2 regions of the Pseudoduganella sp. LjRoot289 genome follow, and region 2 is predicted to be linked to the other one. Evidence: predicted binding sites of a transcription regulator. Region 2 holds the regulator's gene; the other holds the start of a gene.
What was found. The regulator NrdR, encoded in region 2, represses ribonucleotide reductase genes. The targets are predictions, from matches to a motif close to CACNANATNTNGTG.

Region 1: ACSQ8Y_RS20175 (ribonucleoside-diphosphate reductase subunit alpha) is a predicted target of NrdR. The motif match lies at 1,966-1,979, and genes of this name have one in related genera.

Annotation. Positions count from the first base shown of each region.
Region 1 covers NZ_CAXUPN020000001.1:4,717,435-4,721,043, reverse strand. Annotated here, with positions in the region: gene ACSQ8Y_RS20185 (sigma-54-dependent transcriptional regulator) at 1-1,273, shown strand, start outside; gene ampD (1,6-anhydro-N-acetylmuramyl-L-alanine amidase AmpD) at 1,270-1,884, shown strand; gene ACSQ8Y_RS20175 (ribonucleoside-diphosphate reductase subunit alpha) at 2,161-3,609, shown strand, end outside.
Region 2 covers NZ_CAXUPN020000001.1:3,665,098-3,668,706, forward strand. Annotated here, with positions in the region: gene pilV (type IV pilus modification protein PilV) at 1-218, opposite strand, end outside; gene ACSQ8Y_RS15670 (DUF4351 domain-containing protein) at 467-1,549, shown strand; gene nrdR (transcriptional regulator NrdR) at 1,555-2,016, opposite strand; gene glyA (serine hydroxymethyltransferase) at 2,095-3,339, opposite strand; ZMP/ZTP riboswitch at 3,430-3,550, opposite strand.

The DNA.
Region 1 (3,609 bases), 1.1 Mb from region 2:
GCTGCGCCTGAACGCGCCGGCCGCCGGCCCGGCGCCCGGCGCATCGTCCCAGGCCAGCGGCCTGAAGGGCGAGTCGGCCGTGATCCAGGCGCTGCGCGCGCAGATCGCCCGCCTGGCGCGCTCGATGGCGCCGATCGCCATCAACGGCGAGTCCGGCAGCGGCAAGGAGCTGGCCGCGCGCGAGATCCACGCGCAGAGTTCGCGCGCCGGCAAGCCCTTCGTGGCCGTCAACTGCGGCGCCATCCCCGAGGCGCTGATGGAGGCCGAGTTCTTCGGCTACCGCAAGGGCGCCTTCACCGGCGCGGCCGACGAGCGCGACGGCTTCTTCCAGGCCGCCAACGGCGGCACCCTGCTGCTCGACGAGGTGGCCGACCTGCCGCTGGCGATGCAGGTCAAGCTGCTGCGCGCGATCCAGGAGCGGCGCGTGCGCAAGATCGGCGCCACCGCCGAGGAGCCGGTCGACGTGCGCATCGTCAGCGCCACCCACAAGAACCTCGAGCGGCTGGTCGAGCTGGGCCAGTTCCGGCAGGACTTGTTCTACCGCCTCAACGTGATCGAGCTGAGCCTGCCGCCGCTGCGCGAGCGGCTCGACGACCTGGGCGTGCTGACCGACGCCATCCTGGCCCGGCTGGGCACCTTCGAGCAGAAGATCGCGCTCGGGCCGGGTGTGCTGGAGGCGCTGCGCGGCTACGCCTTCCCGGGCAATGTGCGCGAGCTGGAGAATATCCTGGAACGCGCGCTGGCCTTCGCCAACGACGGCGTGATCGAGGTGCGCGACCTGGCGCTGAAGGGCGCGCGCAGCGCCGAGATGCCGCCGGGCTATGTGCCGCCGCCGGCGGACTTGCGGGGCGAGACGGAGCCGGCTCAGCATGGCCCGGACCGCCGGGCAGTCCCGCTTGCGCGGGAGCGGCAGGGCGACGCTGATGCCGCCGTGCCGAGCCAGACACCGCTCCCGGTCGTGCCGCCGGCGCCTGTCATTCCGGATCGCCGGACCGCCGCGGAGGCGGGACGGTCCGCCGCTGCGGTCCATACACCGCCAGCATCACAGCCAACGTCACAGCCAACGTCACAGCCAGCGCCACAGCCGCCGGCGCCCGACACCCTGCCCAGCGACCTGCCGGGCTACCTGGCCCAGGTCGAGCGCGACATCATCCTGCGCGCGCTGGCGCAGACCCAGTTCAACCGCACCCAGGCCGCCAGCCTGCTGGGCATCAGCTTCCGCCAGTTGCGCTACCAGATGCAAAAGCTGAACATCCAGGAGCCGGAGGCGTGAGCGCGCTCTATATAGTAGGGGAGGACGGCTGGTGCGCCGGCGCCGCCCGCTACGACTCGCCCAACTACAACTCGCGCCCGCCCGGCGCCGAGGTCGAGCTGCTGGTGGTGCACAATATCAGCCTGCCTGCCGGGCGCTTCGGCGGGCCGCACGTGTCGGACCTGTTCACGGCCCGGGTAGACTATAATGCTGACCCGTCGTTCGCCGACCTGCGCGGGCTGGAAGTGTCGGCGCACTTTTTTGTGCGGCGCGACGGCCGCCTGCTGCAATATGTTTCTTGCAACGACAGGGCCTGGCACGCCGGCACCTCGTCGTTCCGGGGACGCGACAACTGCAACGATTTTTCGGTCGGCGTCGAGCTTGAAGGTTCCGACAATGTTGCGTTTACGCCAGTGCAGTACACCGTGCTGGCGGACTTGGCGGCGGCATTGCAAAAACGCTATCCCTTGCGGGATATTGTAGGCCACGAGCATATCGCGCCCGGCCGCAAAACCGATCCGGGCCCTAGTTTTGACTGGGAAAAATTGGCTAATTTGCATGCTGATTTTTTGAAAAAGATCGGTCCGTTAGTAGCCGCTAACCGGCAAGCGCGCTTCCCATTTGACCTCTAGAAATGTCAAGCCAGAAAGAGAAAAAAATATATGGTCTTGCCATGCTTGGCAACTAGAATTAGTATAGAGCCCCGCTGGGCCAACTAAATGTAGTGAAATAGAATTGTTTCCCACACTAATTTTCTTGAGAGCAGACGTACCATATTCACTATCAACACAGCCAATTACGCAACTAGTTGGCTGTATTTATTTGTCTTTCTTAAAATACAACTAATCACAGCGGTGCACGCTGCTAGATTTGGAGGTTAAATGCAATCTACACATGACTCTGGCGTTATGCCTGTGCCACCAGCGCCTACTTCGGGTGCCCCAACCACCTCGACCGCAGCTGCAAGTGCACTGGGCGATTACCGCATCATCCGCCGCAACGGCGCGGTCGTGGCGTTTGAACCTTCCAAGATCCAAGTCGCGATGACCAAGGCCTTTTTGGCCGTGCACGGCGGCCAGAGCGCTGCTTCCGCCAGCGTGCGTGAGATCGTCGAAGAGTTGACCAACGGCGTGGTGTCGGCGCTGGTGCGCCGCCAGCCATCGGGCGGCACCTTCCATATCGAGGACGTGCAGGACCAGGTCGAACTGGCGCTGATGCGCTCCGGCCAGCACGACGTCGCGCGCGCCTACGTGCTGTACCGCGCCAAGCACATGGAAGAGCGCCGCGCCAAGAAGGACACCCAGGGCCTCGCCGCCGAACCCGAGCTGAGCGTGACCGAAAACGGCGTGCGCCGTCCGCTGGTGATGCAGGAAGTGCGCGACCTGATCAACGCGGCCTGCTCCGGCCTGGAAAAGCACGTCGACGCCGACGCCATCCTGGCCGAGACCGTCAAGAACCTGTACGACGGCGTGCCGGTCGAGGAATTGCACAAGTCCGCCATCCTGGCCGCCCGCGCGCTGATGGAAAAAGACCCGGCCTACTCGCAAGTGACGGCCCGCATCCTGCTGCACACCATCCGCAAGGAAGTGTTCGGCCACGAGGTGCCGCAGGCCAAGGCCGCCGCCGAATACCTGACCTATTTCCCGCAATACATCGCCAAGGGCATAGCGAACGAGCTGCTCGACGCCGAGCTGGCCAATTACGACCTGGCCAAGCTGGCCAAGGCCCTGGTCGCCGACCGCGACCTGCAGTTCGGCTACATCGGCCTGCAGACCTTGTACGACCGCTACTTCCTGCACGTGCGCGAAGTGCGCATCGAAATGCCGCAGGCCTTCTACATGCGCGTGGCCATGGGCCTGTCGCTGCGCGAAGAGAACCGCGAAGCGCGCGCCATCGAGTTCTACAACCTGCTGTCGACCTTCGACTTCATGTCGTCCACGCCGACCCTGTTCAACTCGGGCACCCTGCGCTCGCAGCTGTCCTCGTGCTACCTGACCACCGTGTCGGACGACCTGGAAGGCATCTACGACGCCATCAAGGAAAACGCGCTGCTGGCCAAGTTCGCCGGCGGCCTGGGCAACGACTGGACCCCGGTGCGCGCGCTGGGCGCCCACATCAAGGGCACCAACGGCAAATCGCAAGGCGTGGTGCCGTTCCTGAAAGTGGTCAACGACACCGCCGTCGCGGTCAACCAGGGCGGCAAGCGCAAGGGCGCGGTGTGCGCCTACCTGGAAACCTGGCACATGGACATCGAGGAATTCCTCGACCTGCGCAAGAACACCGGCGACGACCGCCGCCGCACCCACGACATGAACACCGCCAACTGGATCCCGGACATGTTCATGAAGCGCGTGATG
Region 2 (3,609 bases):
GTGAGGTAGACCGGAGCGATCTGGCCGGGATTGGCGCGCATGCGCTCTGCCATGCCGGAAGCCATCTGCGCGGCGCTGGTGAGCATCAGCGACTCGTGGCGCACGCGCAGCGCTACCAGTTGCATGGCGCTCGCGCCCAATACGCCGATGGCCAGCACCACCACCGACACCAGCACCTCGATCAGCGCAAAACCCTGCACCTGCCCATGCGACGACATGCGGCACCTCCGCACAACGTGTAGCGGTTTGAGGGAAAACCTGACTACAAGTTAGCAACTCACGCGGGGGCCGGTTTGATGCAAATCAAAGCCGAGCTAACTCAGCTTCAAATTAGTAAGAATAATTGCCCAGTGTCATTGCGACCTGGAATGATATGTGTACCGGGAACCTTTTTCCTTGCCCGCCGGCCCGCCTGGGCTTGCGCCATGTCGAAACATGCCCTGCGGCATCGCGCTAGACTTGGGCCATGCCCATCGCCTCTCTATCCCTGCCGAACGACGCTTACGACGCACCTTGGAAGGGCGCTCTGGTTCAATTTTTCCCTGAGTTCCTGGCCTTTTATTTCCCGGATGTGCACGCCACAGTAGACTGGACCCAGTTACCTGAGTTCCTGGACAAGGAGTTGCAACAAGTGGCGCAAGATAGCGCGCTCGGCAAACGGCTTGCCGATCATCTGGTGCGCATCCACATGCTCGGTGGCGGCGAGCGATGGGTGCTGGTGCATATCGAAGTCCAAGCCCGGCGCGACAGCCAATTGCCGGAACGGATATTCGTCTACCAGTACCGCATATACGATCGTTACCGGCGTCCGGTCGCCAGTCTGGCTGTCCTGGCCGACAGCAGCAAGCACTGGCGGCCCCGCATGTTCAGCTACCAGTCATTCCGAGGCTGCGACTTCCGTCTGCGCTTCCGAATCGCCAAGCTTCAGGATTATGCTGATCGGGTGGAGCAATTGCTGGCGCACGAAAATCCCTTCGCGCTGCTGACCGCCGCGCACTTGCTGACCCAGCAAACCAAACACCAGCCCCGACAGCGGCACTCGGCAAAATGGAAGCTCACACGCATGCTCATTGCGCGTGACTGGGACCGGCAACGTGTCATAAACTTATTCCATATCATAGACTGGATCATGTGGCTGCCGAAAGAACTGGAAGACCAGCTTTGGCAGGACATCATCGTCTTTCAAGGGAGGCAGAACATGGAAAACTACATTCCGCGTGGCGCCAGAATTCAGTTGCAGCGCGAATTTATCCAGGCGCAAGAAAAAGGGCTGGCAGAAGGACGGCAATTGGGACTGGAGCAAGGGCTGGAGCAAGGGCTGGAGCAAGGACTGGAGCAAGGACTGGAGCAAGGGCTGGAGCAAGGGCTGCAGGAAGGCCTGCGGCAAGGCCAAGCGGCCCTGCTCACCCTGCAGCTGACTCAACGATTCGGCGCACTGCCTTCCGAGGTCGCCGCACGCGTCGCCACAGCCAGCCCGGACCAGTTGCAGAGCTGGGCTGCAGCCATCCTGGATGCACGCACGCTGGACGAGGCCGTCCCTCGTCATTGAGCAAGTCAGGACTTGGGCGACTGGCCCACTTCTTCGATGGCGTCCTGGAACTCGGCCAAGTCTTCGAAGTTCTTGTAGACCGAGGCGAAGCGGATGTAGGCCACCTTGTCCAGGCGCTTGAGTTCCTGCATCACCAGTTCGCCGAGATAGTGCGAATCGACTTCGCGCTTGCCGCTGGTGAGCAGCTTTTCCTCGATCGCCTGCACCGCCACATCCACAGAGGCAGCCGCAACGGGGCGCTTGCGCAAGGCCAGCATCAGTGAGCCGCGCAACTTGGCCGCAGCGTACTCCGTGCGGCTGCCGTTCTTTTTGACCACGAAGGGCATCACAAGTTCGATCCGCTCATACGTGGTAAAGCGTTTGTCGCACTTGCCGCAGCGGCGGCGCCGGCGGATCGCGTCCCCCTCCTCCGACACGCGGGTGTCGAGGACGTGGATTTCTTCATGCTGACAGAACGGACATTTCATCTGGCGATGCGCTTTCGAATGTTAAAAGAGCGCCGGACCAACACGGCCGCGGCGCCCTTGATGTTACCAAGCCAGGTATCAGGCGTAAACCGGATGCGCGTCGGCCAGCACTTTGACAGCCGCTTTCACGCGCTCGATGGTGGCAGCGTCATGCGGGTTGTCCAGCACGTCGGCGATCAGGTTGCCCACTTGCTCAGCCTCGGCTTCCTTGAAGCCGCGCGTCGTCATCGCTGGCGAACCCAGGCGGATGCCCGAGGTCACGAACGGTTTTTGCGGGTCGTTCGGGATGCCGTTCTTGTTGCAGGTGATGTGCGCCTGGCCCAGGATCGCTTCGGCTTCCTTGCCGGTCAGGTTCTTGGCGCGCAGGTCGACCAGGAACACGTGCGACTCGGTGCCGCCCGACACGATGCGCAGGCCGCGCTTGATCAGCGTCTTGGCCAGCACGTCGGCGTTCTTCACCACTTGCTGCTGGTATTCCTTGAACGCCGGCTGCAGCGCTTCCTGGAAGGCCACGGCCTTGCCTGCGATGACGTGCATCAGCGGGCCGCCCTGGATGCCTGGGAAAATGGCCGAGTTGATGATCTTCTCGTGCTCGGCCTTCATCAGGATGATGCCGCCGCGCGGGCCGCGCAGCGATTTGTGCGTGGTCGAGGTGACGAAGTCGGCGTGCGGCACCGGGTTAGGGTACAGGCCGGCGGCGATCAGGCCGGCGTAGTGGGCCATGTCGACCATGAAGTAAGCACCCACGGCCTTGGCCACGGCGGCGAAACGCTCGAAGTCGATCTTCTTGGAGAAGGCCGACGCGCCTGCGATGATCAGCTTGGGCTTGTGTTCCTTGGCCAGCGCTTCCATCGCGTCGTAGTCGATGTCCTCTTCCGGGGTCAGGCCGTAGGACACGACATTGAACCATTTGCCCGACATGTTCAGCGCCATGCCGTGGGTCAGGTGGCCGCCTTCGGCCAGCGACATGCCCATGATGGTGTCGCCCGGCTTGAGCACGGCGAAGAACACGCCCTGGTTGGCTTGCGAGCCCGAGTTCGGCTGCACGTTGGCCGCTTCGGCGCCGAACAGTTTTTTCACGCGGTCGATCGCCAGTTGCTCGACGACGTCGACGTATTCGCAGCCGCCGTAGTAGCGCTTGCCCGGATAGCCTTCGGCGTACTTGTTGGTCAGCTGGGAGCCCTGGGCTTCCATCACGGCCGGCGAAGTGTAGTTCTCGGACGCGATCAGTTCGATATGGTCGTGCTGGCGGGTGTTTTCCTTCTGGATCGCGGCTAACAGTTCAGGATCGACGGAGGACAGGGTGTGATCTTTTGCAAACATGAAAAAACTCCAAGTGAGAGAGTAAATCTGGCAGGTGGATCGAATGAGGAACGCCAATAAGCGAGGAGCAGCCTCTTCGTGCTTTCCATCGGTGGCTGCCCAGGCGAACGGCTGTAAAAATTGAAATCTCACGTTCCCCGGTGGATGCCCACCTTTCGCCGAAAGGTCGCGCAAGCGCCGACCCGGCTTTTCGCCAGTCACGTGAGACGTAATGGAAGCCAGATTGTATGTGAACTGTCAGATTAGATCAAGGAAGCGCTTGACGAAGTG